One region of the Agaribacterium sp. ZY112 genome, then DNA from elsewhere that is predicted to be linked to it. Evidence: predicted binding sites of a transcription regulator. Region 1 holds the regulator's gene; each other region holds the start of a gene.
What was found. The regulator sigma-54, encoded in region 1, starts transcription at its own class of promoters, with help from an activator protein. The targets are predictions, from matches to a motif close to TGGCACANNNNTTGCNNT.

Region 1 (4,241 bases):
TAAAGCCCTGCAACAAGAACAAGACGCAGCCGAGCAACAACCAGAAGAAAATTCAGCGCAATAACATGCCCATATTAGAAGCACAGCATTTGGCCAAAAGCTATAAAGGCCGCAAAGTTATTGTTGATGTCAGCATGCAAGTAAGCTCCGGCGAAGTAGTTGGACTGCTCGGCCCCAACGGCGCGGGTAAGACCACCTGCTTTTACATGATCGCAGGTATCGTTAAACCCGATCACGGCAGAGTCTTTATCGATAAGCAAGAAATCACCCACATGCCGATGCACAAACGCGCGCGCACAGGGCTTGGTTACTTACCCCAAGAGGCCTCCGTATTTCGCAAACTCACTGTGACTGAAAACATCAGTGCGATTTTGGAAACCCGTAAAGAACTAAGCAAACAGCAGCGCAAAGACAAACAACAAGAGCTGCTCGAAGAGTTTCACATTACCCACATCAAAGACAGCCAAGGCATGGCCTTAAGTGGTGGTGAGCGCCGCAGAGTAGAAATTGCACGCGCACTGGCCAGCGAGCCAAATTTTGTTCTGCTTGACGAACCCTTTGCCGGCGTTGACCCGATCTCGGTCAGTGATATCAAAGACATCATTTTGCAACTCAAAGCAAAAAATATTGGCATCTTAATCACCGATCACAATGTGCGTGAAACGCTCGATATTTGCGAAAAAGCCTATATCGTTTCCGAAGGCCAAATACTCGCCGAAGGTGATTCCGCTACGGTTTTGAGCAATAAAAAAGTACGTGAAGTCTATCTAGGCCAGCACTTTACACTCTAAAACCAACCTCTTGCTGCAGGCCTAGTCGATGGCAGAGCAATTGGCAAGCACATTCGGCATAAAGATTGCTTTGTTATCTGCTTAAAAGCGTTGCCCTGAAGCTAAGGGAATACTAAACTTAGCTAAGTTACCAAACCCAATAGCGCAGAGCGTTTACGGGCCCCAGAGCAACATAAGTAGTCGCCTATGAAGCAATCTCTCCAGTTAAAGATGGGCCATCAGCTAACGATGACCCCTCAGTTACAACAAGCCATTCGCTTGCTGCAACTTTCTACTCTTGACCTACAAGCCGAAATTCAAGAAGCCCTTGAAAGCAACCCTTTACTCGAAATAAACGAAGTAGAAGAAAGCAGCAGTAGCTCAGATGAGTCAAACAAAAATAATCCGGAAGAGAACAAAGCAAACAACAGCAGTGAAGCTGACCATCAAGCTAATGAGAAATCAGTCAACGAAGGCGATGCCAGCGATGGCTTATCGGAAGGCGATTGGAGTAATGACATTCCAACCGACCTCGCCGTAGACACCAGCTGGGACGACGTTTACCAAGCCAACTCGTTTAGTAACACGGGACTAGCGCGTAACGATCAAGAAGATTACGACTTAGAGAGCCGACGCGGTGGTACAGAGAGCCTTGGTGACCACCTTTTCTGGCAGCTCAACCTCACTCCAATGAGCGACCGTGACCTATTGATTGCAGAAGCAATCATTGATGCCGTTGCCGATAGCGGCATGCTTGAGCAAAGCATCGAAGACATCTTTGAGGGCCTAAGTACCGAGCTTGAAGACTTAGAAGAAGATGAGGTCATCGCCGTCCTACACCGAGTGCAACAATTTGACCCCCCAGGTGTTGCAGCAAGAGACTTAAGTGACTGCTTACTTATCCAGCTCAATGCACTAAAACAAGATACACCAGAGATCAGTAAAGCGCGTGAACTCATCGTCAACTACCTTCCCCTGCTTGGTAGTCGCGACTTCAAGACCTTAATGCGCAAACTAAAAATCAAAGAACCTGAACTTCAAGCTGTCATAGCCATCATTCAGGCGCTTAACCCTCGCCCTGGCGATAGCATCGACACCTCATCAACCGAATACGTTGTTCCCGATGTCTTTGTTAAAAAAGAAAAACAGCGCTGGACCGTTAGCCTCAACCCAGATATCGCACCCAAAATTCGTATCAATTCGGATTACGCATCGATGGTCAAACGTGCTGACAGCAGTGCCGACAACACCTTTATTCGAGACAACCTGCAAGAAGCACGCTGGTTTCTTAAAAGCCTGCAAAGCCGCAATGAAACCCTGCTTAAAGTCGCAACCTGCATCGTAGAAAAACAGCAGGGCTTTTTAGACTTTGGCCCAGAGGCGATGAAGCCGATGGTACTTCATGATGTAGCAGAAATCGTCGGCATGCATGAGTCGACTATTTCCCGTGTAACGACTCAAAAGTACATGCATACCCCTCAGGGTATTTTTGAATTGAAATACTTCTTTTCTAGTCACGTTGCCACTGAAGGTGGAGGTGAATGCTCATCCACCGCCATTCGTGCCATCATTAAAAAATTAGTAGCGGCGGAAAATACCCGCAAACCGCTTAGCGACTCGAAAATGACAGCCCTGCTTGAAGAGCAGGGTATTAAGGTTGCTCGCCGTACGATAGCTAAATACCGAGAATCTCTCAGTATTCCGCCATCAAACGAACGCAAGCAATTAACATAATAGCAATCTTATTATTCTAAGTTTATGTGGATTAAAAACGTTCTATCAGAAACACTCTGCGCGGCACGTATTGAAGGTGTCAGCAAAAAACGCGTACTCGACAAAGTAGCTCAAACACTAGGTGAACAATACGGCGTGGATGCCAATACGCTATTTAGCCAACTTGTTGCCAGAGAAAAACTAGGCTCCACAGGCATTGGCGACGGTGTTGCAATCCCACACTGCCGCTTTGATACCGATGAAGCGATGCTTGCAGTATTTACTTTGGACCAAGGTATTGATTTTGATGCGATCGACCAACAGCCTGTTGATGTTGTTTTTGCTATGGTCGCCCCCGAGAACAGTGAACAGAACCATTTAGAGAACCTCGCGGCCATTGCTTCTGCATTGCAAAACGAGGACTACTTAAAACACTTGCGCCAAGCAAACAGTGCACAAGAACTTTATCTCGCCGCCACTGAGCAATGAGCCCTAACTATGCAAATTTTGGTGATATCCGGCCGATCCGGCTCAGGTAAAACAACCGCGCTCAACCTGTTAGAGGATGAGGGTTACACCTGCATCGACAATTTGCCGCTGAGCCTGCTACCTGCCCTTACTGAACAAATACGCAAGGCTCACAACCCCAACACTGCACGCCTTGCCATTGGCATTGATGCGCGCAATATTGATGGCGACCTAAGTGTGCTGCCAAGCTTACTTGAGTCACTTAAAAAAGACTCCGACAACTTCCGTATACTCTATCTAGATACAGGCAAAGAAGTCTTATTACGCCGCTTTAGCGAAACGCGCCGCAAACACCCACTAAGTAACAAAAACACAGGTTTGCACGAAGCGATCAGCAGTGAGGATTTAATCCTTGCCCCCATAGCAGCACTGGCAGATGTCACCATTGACACCAGCAACCTAAACTTACACGAACTACGCAGTGCCGTTAAACGTCAACTCATCGACAATGAGCGTGACGGCATTGCGATCACCTTGACTTCTTTTGGCTTTAAATTTGGCGTACCTGTAGATTCAGACTTTATGTTTGATGTGCGCTGCTTACCCAACCCCTATTGGCAAGCAGAACTTAGAGGCTATTCAGGGCTCGAACAACCCGTCATCAACTTTTTAAAAGACCAAGATCCCGTGCAGCAAATGGCTGCCGATATAGAATCATTTGCTCGGAAGTGGATTCCTAGCTTTGAAGACAATAACCGCAGTTACATCAACATAGCAATTGGCTGCACCGGAGGCATGCACCGCAGTGTATTCCTTAGCGAGCACATTGCTGCATGCCTGCGCGACAACTATAAAAATGTTCAGACTCGCCACCGCCAACTCAGCGCAAAATATATGGCGCCGGTCCGATAAAGGAAAGCCATGAAGGAACAACAAATTCAAATTATTAACAAGCTCGGTTTACACGCCCGAGCGGCCACAAAGTTTGCAAATACAGCAAAACAATATGGGGCAGATATCGAAGTCGAATTTGATGGCAAATCAATTGATGGTAAAAGCATCATGTCACTGATGCTTTTGGCCGCAGCCAAAGGCAGTGAGCTTACTATTCGCTGTAATGGTAAAGACGAGCAAAAGGCCATGAAGGGTCTTTGCAGCTTAATCAACAACCGCTTTGACGAAGACGAATAAGATCTATGCAGCAGGCTGAAGAGCTGAACAATCAGACTCAGGCACATCTAGGGCGAGTACAGCAGTTACTCGGCCAAGGCACCACTTGGCAGCTCAGCC
Region 2 (4,241 bases), 1.6 Mb from region 1:
CCCTCTTTAGGAGCTAAACCCGCCATCGTAGAATTATAAATACGGTAGTCGTTTTTACCGGCTTTCTTAGCTTCATATAAGGCAATATCGGCCTGCTTCATCAAGGTATACATGCTGGCATTATCTGGTTCGCCAATAGCCACTCCAATGGTCGCATTGCAGCGATATTCATTGCCACATAAACTCATTGGCTCCGACATCACTTGTAAGACTTTACAGCACAATATATCCAGCTGTTGATCGTCTTTAAGCCCTTCAAGGACAATCACAAACTCATCACCACCAAAACGAGCCAGTGTATCGTCCTTACGAATAATAGTAGACACACGCTTGGCCAACTCTCTCAATAATTGATCTCCGGAATCATGCCCTAAGGAATCATTAACCGCTTTAAAATCATCGAGATCAATAAAACACACAGCATAACGGCTGCGATTACGTCGGCCTCGTGCAATGGCCCTACTTAAACGCTCCTCTAACAAACGACGATTAGGTAGCTTAGTTAAGGGATCGTAATAGGCCATACGTTCTAGCTTTTTCTGATCCTCTTCAAGCAGGTTAACCATGTCATTAAAACTATCAACAAGCTCGCCCAGCTCATCATCACTAAAACGCTCAGCCCTTAAACTCCAATCCCGCCCTTCGGTAATTGCCCTAGCTACCGTATTTAAACGTTCTATAGGGTTCGCAATTAAGCGCTGAAAACGATTCACCAAAATAATCGACACTAAGCATGAAGCCAAGGCAGCTAATACGATGATGTAAGTGAGATCCTGTCTACGCTTATCGAGATCAGCCCTACTCACCACCATAAATAACGCACCAATGGGCACATCTTTTCTGGTAATAGGATAGCTAATACGCATCAGTGTCTTTTCACGCTCAATCTGTAACTCAGACAGCTGTGGTGCGCAGCGATGACCTTGGCCTGTGTGAATTTCTGCCAACACCTTGCCCACCTGACTACTAAACAAACAAGCGTATTGAATTGAACTTGCAGGCAAGAGCCCATCGAGCTCCTCTTGAGCCCGACGCCGGTCTAAAAAAGCGATAGGGGCCGCAGAGCTTTGCGCCATAATTTGCGCCAATAAACGATGATTCTTGAGAAATTGCTCTTCTTGCACGCGCGAATCGTAGTAATTCATCGCAATACTGGTCAGTAAAACCGCCAATGCCATACCTAACACCACAACAAGCATAATCTTGTTGGCAATCGGTAATTTAGAAAACATGGGCTTCATAAGGTGGCTCGGCACTTAGTCGTTATCATTATGAGTGCAGTATAGAGCAGCGACTTAGCCTTGGAAATCACCCCTATGGTCTAAACTCTAAGCATAAAAGCAGAGATATCCCTATGGACCATAACTTACTGCAAGCCTACCAATCGATCACACTTATTGACGCCATCGCTCTAGCTACCTTTATTAGCTGCTGGATAGGTTATTACTACTTTGCTGAAAGCGGCAAACGTGGCCGCAGAGGCCTTGTCGGCATTACCCAAGAGTACCGCCTACAATGGGCCTATATGACCCCCACAAGAGAAATCCCTGTGGCATGCGCCTCCTTAGCCTCAAACCTAATGAGCAGTGTTTCATTTTATGCATCAACCACTATTTACATCATTGCCGGTTTATTTGCACTTATAGGCACAGTCGACAAGTTACAGGTATTCACCAGTGATCTGCCCTTTGCCCCTGAGGGCTCTCGCAGCCTGCTCGAGCTCAAACTGATGCTCTTGGTTATTATCTTTGTTGTTGCCTATTTCAAATTCACATGGGCATTACGGCAATTCAACTTCCTCACCATATTAATTGGTGGCACCCCCAGTGAAAAATACATGCAAAGCCCAGAGCACTGGCAAAAAGTTGCAAAACGCATGGCTCGGATCAATTCTCAAGCAGGCAACGAATTTAATCGTGGCATACGTGCCTATTATTACGGTATTGCCGCCCTTGCTTGGTTTGTAAATCCTTGGCTATTTTTGTTTTCCACCTTGTGGATTACTTGGGTGCTCTACAACCGCGACTTTAATAGCAGTAGTGTTCGTTTATTACGCGATGACTATCCCCCAAATCTCTTTGACCCAAGCCAATATATGGCAAATACAAACACCGATAACAACAGTCAAAAGACAAGTGACGACAGCGGCTCTTAAGACCCCTTCAATCAAGTTGTAAATGTTGGCTACAACCTTAGCTTTCAGCTTTAGTGTCAAGCAATAAGCTCCATGAACTTAAGCCCCAAAGGTGTTGAAATAATCAAGTTTCTTAGCTGCTTTCCTTTTTGGTGCAAAACCACAAAACACAAATATTTTCACCTCACTACGCTATGAGTTAGCGCAATAAAGTCGCCATGCAACTTAACAAAGCAAGAAATCTGCACCATAAGGAAATAGCACACTGCCCTTTCGCACCAACTATGAACAACAAACAACAAGCCCTCAAATAAGGCCTGTTCATTTTTTAAACCAAGACAAGTAAACAACATGCCTCTTTGCTTCGCATTGAAGCAAAAAATCACCAGTACAGTGCACATTAAAAAACGATAAGTGAGATAAAAAGACAGCCTCCCCAGACAAAAGACTGACCATAAGCCATTGATTTAAAAAGAAAATAAAAATAAAACGCACAGATTTTATTTTTTTGGCAAGGCTTTTGCGATAAGTCTAATACAAGAAAAATTTTCATTTTTATTTTTACTTTTGAGGAATCAAAATGCGCTTTGGGAAGTTTTCAATAAAAAAATTAACTGCAGCAGGGCTGACCACCCTGTCAATGTTTAGCATGTCAAGCAGTAGCATTGCTGAAGAGCTAGACGTTGAAAAAGACGAACTAACCTTTGGCTTTATTAAGCTAACCGATATGGCCCCTCTCGCCGTAGCGTATGAACAAGGCTATTTTGAGGACGAAGGTTTATTTGTAAAACTAGAAGCACAAGCAAACTGGAAAGTTCTTCTTGATGGCGTGATTGATGGCAACTTAGATGGCGCTCACATGCTCGCTGGCCAGCCATTAGGCGCAACCATTGGCTATGGTACAAAAGCTCATATCGTTACAGCATTTTCAATGGATTTAAACGGTAACGCCATTACCGTATCCAACGATATTTGGAAGCAAATGAAACCAAATATCCCTCACGATAAAGACGGCAAACCTGTTCACCCTATCTCTGCAGATGCTTTAAAACCTGTCGTCGAGTCTTATAAAGAAAAGGGCAAGCCATTTAACATGGGTATGGTATTCCCCGTGTCGACTCACAACTATGAGCTGCGTTATTGGCTAGCTGCAGGTGGTATTGAGCCTGGCTACTACGGCCCCGGTGCTGCAGGTCAAGTAGGCCAAATTAACGGCGACACCTTATTATCAGTAACGCCTCCTCCACAAATGCCAGCTACCATGGAAGCCGGCACTATTTATGGCTACTGTGTGGGCGAACCGTGGAACCAGCAAGCCGTATTTAAAGGTATTGGTGTACCGGTTGTAACCGATTATGAAATCTGGAAAAACAACCCAGAAAAAGTGTTTGGCGTATCTAAAGAGTGGGCAGAAGAAAACCCTAATACTCACCTTGCTGTCGTTAAAGCACTTATCCGCGCTGCAAAATGGTTGGATGAGAAAGACAATGCTAACCGCCCTGCCGCTGTAAAAATCTTATCTCAGCCTAATTACGTTGGCGCCGATTACGAAGTTATTGCCAATTCAATGACCGGTACTTTTGAATACGAAAAAGGCGACAAGCGTGAAGTTCCAGACTTTAACGTTTTCTACCGTCACTATGCGACTTACCCATTCTACAGTGATGCAATTTGGTACTTAACCCAAATGCGCCGCTGGGGCCAAATTGCAGACGACAAGCCTGATAGCTGGTATGAAAAAGTAGCTAAGAGCGTATACAAGCCTGAAATTTATATGCAAGCAGCTGAACTACTGATTAAAGAAGGCCATGTAGACAAGAAAGACTTCCCATTTGGTAGTGATGGTTACAGAGGCCCACAAAAGCACTTTATCGACAACATCGTTTATGACGGTAAAGAGCCAAATGCCTACCTTGCTAAATTCGACATTGGTTTAAAAGAAGGTCAAAAAGTGAGCTCAACAGGTATCACTAAAAAGTAACACTCATAATCAACATCAACGTGGGCTCGCAAGAGCCCACATCCTTACACAACAAACTAGACGTAACCAATCAGAATTAATTCTGCGACTTTAATAGGCAATATTCATGATTAATAAGTTCATTAA
Region 3 (4,241 bases), 1.4 Mb from region 1:
GCTTTGAGCTTAGTGCCACGAATGACGGTCAACAGACCGCACTTGAAACAGCCTTAAGTGCCAATGTAAATAGCGTAACCGTTGCCCAAGATGGCAGCTTAGCGTTGAATCTAGCGGGTATAGGAACGGTAAACCTTGCTGATGTTAAACAGTTTAATGAGTAGGAGGCCCCATGCCTTTTGATACAGCCTTAAGTGGTATCCGTGCAGCATCAAGTGAGCTTGAAATAACCGGCAATAATATCGCCAATGCCTCGACAACTGGATTTAAGTCATCCCGAGCTGAGTTTGGTGATGTTTATGCAACCTCTGTGCTTGGTGCGGGTTCTAATGCCATCGGAGCAGGGGTGGAAATTCAAGATATCAGTCAAAAATTTACCCAGGGTAATATCGCTTTTACCGAAAATGCTTTGGATTTAGCCGTAAACGGCAATGGCTTTTTTATCCTAAGTGAGGATGGCGGGCGTACGTATACACGCTCTGGTGCCTTTGGTATGGATGCCGAAGGTTATGTGGTTGCTAATAATGGCGGACGATTACAGGGCTACAGTGCTGATACAGCCGGTAATATTAATAATGTTTTGGGCGATTTACAGATTAACCAAGATATTATCGACCCACGGCAGACAACTGATGTTGACCAGCAATTGAATTTTGATGCGACAGCAGATGTTTTACCCAGTCGTGGTAATAACTTCATCTCTACTGGGGCAGAAATAGGTGTAGCCCAAGCGGGGGCGCTGAATGGTTATTCTCCTCAGAGTATAGATATTACTAACCCAGATGGCTCTGTGGTGACTTACACATCCGACCAAGATGCGTCTGCAGCAACCATTGCCGGTGAAATGAACTCGGTTGTTGGTCTAACAGCAACAGCCAGCGCATCAGCAACACTATCTGGTTTTAGTAATGGGGCGGGCACTTCAACAACGGTGACGATTAATAATGTTGCCTTAGATGTAGCTTCATTAGCCGAGTTGGAAACCACCATTAATAGCTTAAGTAATTCTGCTTTACCGGGTATTACCGCCGTGCATGATGCTGTTGCTGGCACCCTTGAACTTAGTTCAACCGTTGGTACAGACTTAATAATCAACATAGCCGGGGACCCTGCTGCAACTCTAGGCGTGGCGGGGCCAGCTGGAGCTAACATTCCACTGGTTGTTGGCGGAGCAAACCAAACAGCAAATGTCGGTGGTCGCCTTGATATCGTTGTAGAAGATGGTTATATCGTGGGTAATGAAGTACCGAGTGGTACGGGCATTTTTCAAGCACTCGGTGATATGACTGACCCTGCTAACCCAGAATTTACTCAAGTTGAAGTCAATTCTTTTGACCCTGATGACCCTGGCACATATAACTCAGCGACCTCAACCACTATCTATGACAGTTTTGGTGTGCCGCATGTTATGACTCAATATTTTGTTAAGCAGCCCTTTAATCCAAGTGATGCCACCGCTCCACCAAACCACTGGGAAATGCACGTGCTTGTTGATGGTCGTGATGTTGGCAACCCAGACCCTACGGCTGCCGATCCAACCATTGCGACGCGAGCCACATTTGATATTTATTTCAATCCTAATGGTTCGTTAGATGATTTGAGAACCTCAGAGTTTTTAATCACAAACTGGACGCCACTAAATGAAAATGGTGAATCTACTGGGGCACTTGGGCCGAACGTAGGCGGCACGGTGCCGATTCCTGAGCCGCCTATCAGTTCTAATTTTTTAATTAGTGTTGATGGAAGTACGCAATTTGGCACCCCGTTTGCAGTTAATTCTGTGTATCAAAACGGTTTTACCGCAGGGCAATTAAGTGGTTTAACCGTTGATGAGGGAGGGGTTATCTTTGCTCGATTTACGAATGGCGAATCTCTCGCTCTAGGGCAGGTGTTGCTTGCTGACTTTGCCAATCAACAAGGTCTGCAGCCGATAGGTGATACCTCTTGGGCGCAAACATTTGAATCGGGAGAGCCTGTTATTAATGAGCCCGGTACTTCATCGTTAGGAGCCATTCAAAGCGGCGCATTAGAAAACAGTAATGTGGACTTATCTGAACAATTAGTTCAACTTATTATCGCTCAACGAAATTTCCAAGCCAGTGCCAAAACGATTGAAACAGCGGATCAAACTACACAAACGATTATTAACCTTCGTTAATCCGTCAATTAAGCCAGCCTTCTAAGCGAGCATTGCTCGCTTTTTCTTTATTTGGCACCGCTTTTGCAGTTTTCTAATTAACATAAGTTAAGTGACAGAAAACTAGCGATGGATAAAGCACTTTATATATCAATGACCGGCGCTAAACATAATATGTTAGCGCAAACAGCTAGGGCTAATAATTTAGCTAATTTAAATACCGTAGGCTTTAAGTCCGAATTCTCTCAAGCTCGTTCTATGGGTGTTTATTACGGTGATGGTCATGCATCGCGCGCTTATGCTTTAACAGAAAACCAAGGCACTAATTTTAAATATGGTGCGATGACTCAAACAGGTCGAGATTTAGATATCTCTGTTGATGGAGATGGCTTTATTGGGGTTCAAGGCCCAGATGGGCGTGATGGTTTAACACGTGCAGGCTCCTTACATATCGACGCTCTTGGTGTACTTCGTAACGGCAGCAACTTGCCGGTGCTAGGCAATGGCGGTCCAATTTCTGTCCCTCCTTTTGAAAAAATCGACATAGGTATTGACGGTACAGTAACCATTGTCCCCACCGGTGCTCGAGCAAATGAAACGGTTCAGGTCGACCGTATTTTGCTGGTTAACCCTGAGTTAGAGAGCATACGTAAAGAAGAAGATGGTCTGTTTCGCCCTAGAAACCCAGAACAAGAATTAGAGCCCGACGCAGCTGTACGAGTGGTTTCAGGGTTTCTTGAGGGTAGTAATGTTAATGCGGTTGACGAGCTGGTTTCGGTTTTGAATCTATCTCGCCAGTATGAGATGCAGGTAAAACTCATGCAAACCGTTAAAGAGAATTCAGAGACATCGGCGCGTATGTTGCAAATGTCTTAGATGAATTAAGCTCGTTTTTATAGTGATTTAATAGTTAATGACGTAAAGACTTTCGTAGTCGAGTAGGAGAATTACAATGCATTCAGCCTTATACGTAAGTAAAACAGGCCTTGCAGCGCAAGATATGCAATTAACAACCATTGCAAATAATTTGGCCAATGCATCTACTGTCGGCTTTAAGCGTGATCGAGTTGTATTTGAAGATTTACTTTATCAAATCAACAGACAGCCAGGTGCGCAAGCTAATGAAGACTCTCAAGTTCCTTCTGGTCTGCAACTTGGCACAGGAGTCCGTGTTGCCGGTACGCAAAAACAATTTAATTACGGCAGTTTACAGATTACAGACCAGCCTTTAGATATGGCCGTTGATGGGCGAGGTTTTTTCCAGATCCAGCAAACAGATGGCACGATAGCTTATACCAGAGCTGGGCAGTTACATTTAAATGGAGATGGTGAAGTTGTAACCGCTAACGGTTTATTGCTAGAACCCAATTTAACCTTGCCTGAAGATGCTGAACGTTTAACTGTTGGCACTGATGGTATTGTTTCGGCATTTATCCCCGGCACGCCAGATCCTCAGGTACTCGGTAATATTCAAACAGCTGATTTTATTAATCCTGCTGGTTTACAAGCGATTGGTAGTAACTTATTTGTTGAAACTGCAGCAAGTGGTGATCCTATTGTTGGAACTCCAGGTGAAGACGGCTTAGGTCAAATTAAGCAGGGCATGCTTGAGAATTCCAATGTCGATATTGTTGAAGAAATGGTAAACATGATTACCACACAACGAGCCTATGAAATGAATTCTAAGGTGGTGAGCACAGCGGATCAGATGTTGCAATTTGTGACTCAGAATCTATAGGTGATGCTATGAAATGCAGCTTCACAACGTGCTTAAATATCTTTTTGTCTGCACTAAGCTTTGTAGCAATATCAGGCTGTGTGATACAAGCGCCCCCCAAACCCGATGATCCTTATTACGCTCCTGTTCTAAGGCCATCAGATATCCCTGATTCAGCTAACAATGGTTCGCTTTACCGAGAAAATGTCGCCATTGATTTATTTGGTGACCAAAAGGCTAAGCGCGTTGGCGATATTATAACCGTTGTATTGAGGGAAAGTACTCGCTCAAGTAAATCAGCGAATATAGATATCGCTAAAGATAGCGAGTTTACAACAACAGCACCTGGTGGCGGAACTATTTTAGGCATGACTCCTGGTGCAGGTA
Region 4 (4,241 bases), 1.5 Mb from region 1:
AGGATCACCTCGAACCTCTGCAGTAAAGGTGTAGCCATCCATTTCCGGCATTTCAATATCAGAAATAATCATTAGTAATTCATGATACGGGTCTTTACCTGAATCAATTAAATCTTTGAGATACTGAATAGCCTCGGCACCATTCTTAAGTGTTGTTGTTTTACAACCCAATGACTCCACTACTTTTTGCACCTGTTTACGAGCAATAGCCGAATCATCAACAATTAATACATGTTTTTGCACTGTTGCATCTTCTACAACATTTTCAATTATTTCAGCACTGACTTCTTCTGCAACTGGGCTCACCTCGGCTAGAATCTTTTCTACATCAATAATCTCAACGAGTTTATTTTCAACTTCAGTCACCGCTGTCAAATAGTTCTCTTTTCCTGAGCCCTTTGGTGGTGGATGAATATCCCCCCAGTTCATGTTGATTATTCGCTCAACACCTTTAACTAAAAAACCCTGAGTGCTTCGATTGTACTCAGTAATGATGACAAAACAGTTTTCTAGATTTTCTAATGGCCTACCACCTGTCGCATGACGTAGATCCATAATCGGGATCGTGCCGCCTCTAATATGAGCGACACCACGTACAACGGGGTTCCGCTTAGGTATTTCACTTAATTGAGGGCACTGAAGCACCTCTTTAACTTTAAATACATTAATACCATAGAGCTGATGACCACCTAAATTAAAGAGCAGCAGCTCTAGGCGGTTTTGCCCAACCAACTGAGTTCGCTGGTTAACGCTGTCTAGGACACTAGCCATTTAGACCTCTTTATTCCGCATTTATTGGCATATTTAAAAAATAAGCAAACCATCGGTACAGGCTTTGCTATATTTCTAACTAAGTCGACCCTTACTGCAAAACCGTTAGCATTTTGACACTTTAAAGGGTCTATTAGCCATCGAGATACCTACAGAATAGGTCAAGATCTATGAGACTACGTATTTTTTTATTACTTATGCTTAGCTCCATAAGTGTGGATACACTTGCTATCGAAGTTTCTGAATTAAGCGCTATGGTCCATGAGCGAGTCAAAGAGGCCTTAAGTGATCGTTTTACTGAGGAAGAACTGGAAAATGACGTTACGATCAAATTAAGTAACCTTCACTCTCAACTAAGAATCAAAAACTGTGAACGGGGCTTAAGTATTCAACTCCAAAAAAACCGAGTAAGCCATAGAAACTTAAGCGCCAAAGTACAATGCTTAAGCGGTAGTCGATGGAGTATGTATGTTCCCGTTAAAATTGACTATTACGTCGAAGCAGCCATCACATCAAGGGCCCTTAGCCGAAGTGAGCATCTAAGCCTTTCTGATATTCGCTTTGAAAGACGATTGATCAGTGAGGTGGGTCAGCACTATATAGACCAAGCAAACTTACTCAAAAACGTTGAGTTAAAGCGCAGTGTTGGTACAGGTCATATCCTCACACCAATGGATATTCGTGATGCCAAATTAGTCTATAAGGGCGAAATTGTCCGCTTACTTGCAAAATCGGGGGCATTGACCGTCAGCTCCGAAGGCATTGCTTTAGCCGATGCCGCTATGGGGCAACAATTACGAGTACGCAACTTAAGCTCAAATCGTGTAGTAGATGCCAGAATTAGTGCTCCTGGCGAAGCGCTGGTATCAAACTGGTAGAATATATTTGCTAAAGATCCTTATTTATCGGCCGAAGACTGTAGTAAGCAAACCAATTTGCACTCGATCACATGCACTGCTTTATGTGCTTTTATGTAGATAATCCCGGCCAAGCCGGTTGCTGAGATTATTATGGTTATTGACCCAAACAGTATCAACAACGCCTCAGGCGGCCCCAAAAGCCGCTCAAGTGGTGTACAACGCCAAGAAACTAACGCAAGCTCTTCGGCAGCCAGTTCGGCCCCGAAAGAAGCTAAAACAGCCAGTGACAGTGTCACCTTAAGCAATACAGCTCAGTCTATGAGCAAGTTAGAAATTGCTCTCGCTGAAGTCCCTGAGATAGACAATGCTAGGGTGGCTGAAATAAGGGAAGCCTTGCAGAACGGGCAATACAAAATAGATGCTGATGCGATTGCAAGTAAAATGCTCGAGCAAGGTATGTAAGTGGCTTAATAACAATGCGGCACGTTTTTCGCTTATTTTAAGCTAAGCCAGTTATCTGCGCTAAACGGTTCAATTGTTTGACGGGAAACCTTATGTCACAAGCTTTAAACGCCCAGTATCTAAGCCAGCGCTTCACAAGTGATAGTGCGTGCTGTGAGCAATTACTCGACTTACTTTACAAAGAACAGCATGCCTTAAAAGAAAGGGATGCAGATACTATAGATCAGATCCTAAAACAAAAAGCCCCTCTACTCGAACAACTTGAAAACAGCGCAAAAGAGCAGCAGCATATAGCCAAAGCCTTGTCAGCAGATCTGCGCTCAGAAAACTGGCTGGAACAACTCAATATCGATGGTGCTCCACAGCTAAAAGAGCAGTGGCAGAGCGTGAAAGACCTGTATCAAAAAGTAAGAGCTCAAAACGAGATCAACGGTAAGCTGCTTTCTCGGCATCAAAAAACCGTTAGCCGCCTGCTTGATATTGTTAGGGGTAAGACCACCACACCCAACCTTTATACATCATCGGGTTACTCTTCATCACAAGCCAATAGCAACAACATTGGCGAAGCTTAAAAAAATCCATCCCCCCACTCCTATCACCTTAAGTCGCCTGTGATTGAATTTTAAAAATCACTGTGGCAAGGTAGCGCCCGCCGTCCCCGTCGATTAACAGGATAAATCCCGGGCCTCCTAAGCCCGTGCTCCAGGTTCGAGTCCTGGTGGGGACGCCATTTCATCAGCGCTCATCTCTTCAAATTAGTTATCAGACCGATCATCTTCACAACCATTACTTATGAACACATTAATACTCGAACAAGAAGCATTTATCTCTGAGTTTCAATGTCAATTAAGTGTCAGGCAGCTCCAGCACATTCAAAATGTATTAAAAAGTCACTTAGGTGATCAATTAACCGTTGCTAAATTGAACGGTGCCATGGGTACAGCGTGTCTTGCAGAAAAACAAGGCCAATTAATACTGACTGACATCCGCTTGGAAAGCGATGCACCTAGACAGCTCCCTCTTAGCTTGATCCTTGCTTTGCCTCGCCCACAAATGCTTAAACGCATATTGCAAACCGTTGCCTGCTTTGGCGTGCAGCATTTACATTTAATTCATAGTAACCGAGTCGAAAAAAGTTTTTGGCAAAGCCCAAGCGCGACTGACGAAGCCATAAAAGAGCAGCTAATACTGGGAGTAGAACAAGCAAAAGCCAGCCAGCTTCCCACAGTAAGTAAACATCGTCGCTTTAAAACGTTTATCGAAGATTATGCCCCTGAGATTATCAGAAACAAAAAAGCCACCGTTGCCCATCCCGGCCCTTATCCCTTGTTTGAAACCGAACGAGAAACACCCAAAATCATTGCTATAGGCCCTGAGGGCGGTTTTAGTGACTATGAAATTGAGCGTTTCGTAGAACAGGGGTTTGAAACAAGGCAGCTTGGTGAGCGAATTTTAAAGGTCGAAACAGCGGTAACGGCTTTATTAGGCCGTTGTCTTTAGTGCTTACTGAAATTTCACACCCAATCGACATGCTCTTTGCGAAGTAATTCCGAGAACTGCTCAGCAACCACTGGCCTACTGCATAAATAGCCTTGATAATAACGACAGGCGTATTGAGTCAAAAGGTTTAATTGTTCTTTGGTCTCAACCCCTTCAGCAACCACATCAAGATCTAGCATCTTACCCATTGCAGAAATGGTTTCGACCAATACACGATCATTTCTATCATCGCAAATATCACGAACAAAACTCTGATCAATTTTTAATACTGCCACAGGCAGTTTTTTCAAATAACTAATCGATGAGTAGCCAGTACCAAAATCATCGAGTGCAAACACAACCCCCAACTCCCTTAAAGTGGCCATTGTCTCAATAGTTACGTCCAAGTTATGAATCGCAATTCCCTCAGTAATTTCCATTTCAAGCAAACGAGCTGGAAAGTTTAAGCGTTTTAGCATTGCAGAAACATCGTCAACAAAGTTCACACTACGGAACTGCCTTGGGCTTATATTCACCCCCAAGCGCATATCGTCACTCCACAGGCCCGTTTCTCGCCAATGCAAGACTTGCTTCATGCTCCGCTCTAAGACCCATAAACCAACGTTGACTATCAGGCCAGAGTTTTCAAGCACGGGAATAAACTCTGCA

Region 2: the regulator sigma-54 is predicted to act here: its motif matches at 2,644-2,661, upstream of AB1S55_RS15405 (CmpA/NrtA family ABC transporter substrate-binding protein).
Region 3: the regulator sigma-54 is predicted to act here: its motif matches at 2,211-2,228, upstream of AB1S55_RS14725 (flagellar basal body rod protein FlgF).
Region 4: the regulator sigma-54 is predicted to act here: its motif matches at 825-842, upstream of flgA (flagellar basal body P-ring formation chaperone FlgA).

What each region holds. Positions count from the first base shown of each region.
Region 1 is NZ_CP166840.1:1,945,638-1,949,878, reverse strand. It holds gene lptA (lipopolysaccharide transport periplasmic protein LptA) at 1-64, shown strand, start outside; gene lptB (LPS export ABC transporter ATP-binding protein) at 66-791, shown strand; gene AB1S55_RS08520 (RNA polymerase factor sigma-54) at 978-2,504, shown strand; gene AB1S55_RS08515 (PTS sugar transporter subunit IIA) at 2,529-2,972, shown strand; gene rapZ (RNase adapter RapZ) at 2,982-3,863, shown strand; gene AB1S55_RS08505 (HPr family phosphocarrier protein) at 3,873-4,142, shown strand; gene mgtE (magnesium transporter) at 4,148-4,241, shown strand, end outside.
Region 2 is NZ_CP166840.1:3,543,766-3,548,006, forward strand. It holds gene AB1S55_RS15395 (diguanylate cyclase domain-containing protein) at 1-1,241, opposite strand, end outside; gene AB1S55_RS15400 (DUF599 domain-containing protein) at 1,355-2,155, shown strand; gene AB1S55_RS15405 (CmpA/NrtA family ABC transporter substrate-binding protein) at 2,775-4,115, shown strand; gene AB1S55_RS15410 (ABC transporter permease) at 4,225-4,241, shown strand, end outside.
Region 3 is NZ_CP166840.1:3,392,346-3,396,586, reverse strand. It holds gene AB1S55_RS14735 (flagellar hook assembly protein FlgD) at 1-164, shown strand, start outside; gene AB1S55_RS14730 (flagellar hook protein FlgE) at 173-2,158, shown strand; gene AB1S55_RS14725 (flagellar basal body rod protein FlgF) at 2,267-3,013, shown strand; gene flgG (flagellar basal-body rod protein FlgG) at 3,090-3,875, shown strand; gene flgH (flagellar basal body L-ring protein FlgH) at 3,884-4,241, shown strand, end outside.
Region 4 is NZ_CP166840.1:3,399,178-3,403,418, forward strand. It holds gene AB1S55_RS14755 (chemotaxis protein CheV) at 1-771, opposite strand, end outside; gene flgA (flagellar basal body P-ring formation chaperone FlgA) at 942-1,649, shown strand; gene flgM (flagellar biosynthesis anti-sigma factor FlgM) at 1,782-2,093, shown strand; gene AB1S55_RS14770 (flagella synthesis protein FlgN) at 2,186-2,665, shown strand; tRNA gene AB1S55_RS14775 (tRNA-Arg) at 2,748-2,823, shown strand; gene AB1S55_RS14780 (16S rRNA (uracil(1498)-N(3))-methyltransferase) at 2,886-3,593, shown strand; gene AB1S55_RS14785 (putative bifunctional diguanylate cyclase/phosphodiesterase) at 3,608-4,241, opposite strand, start outside.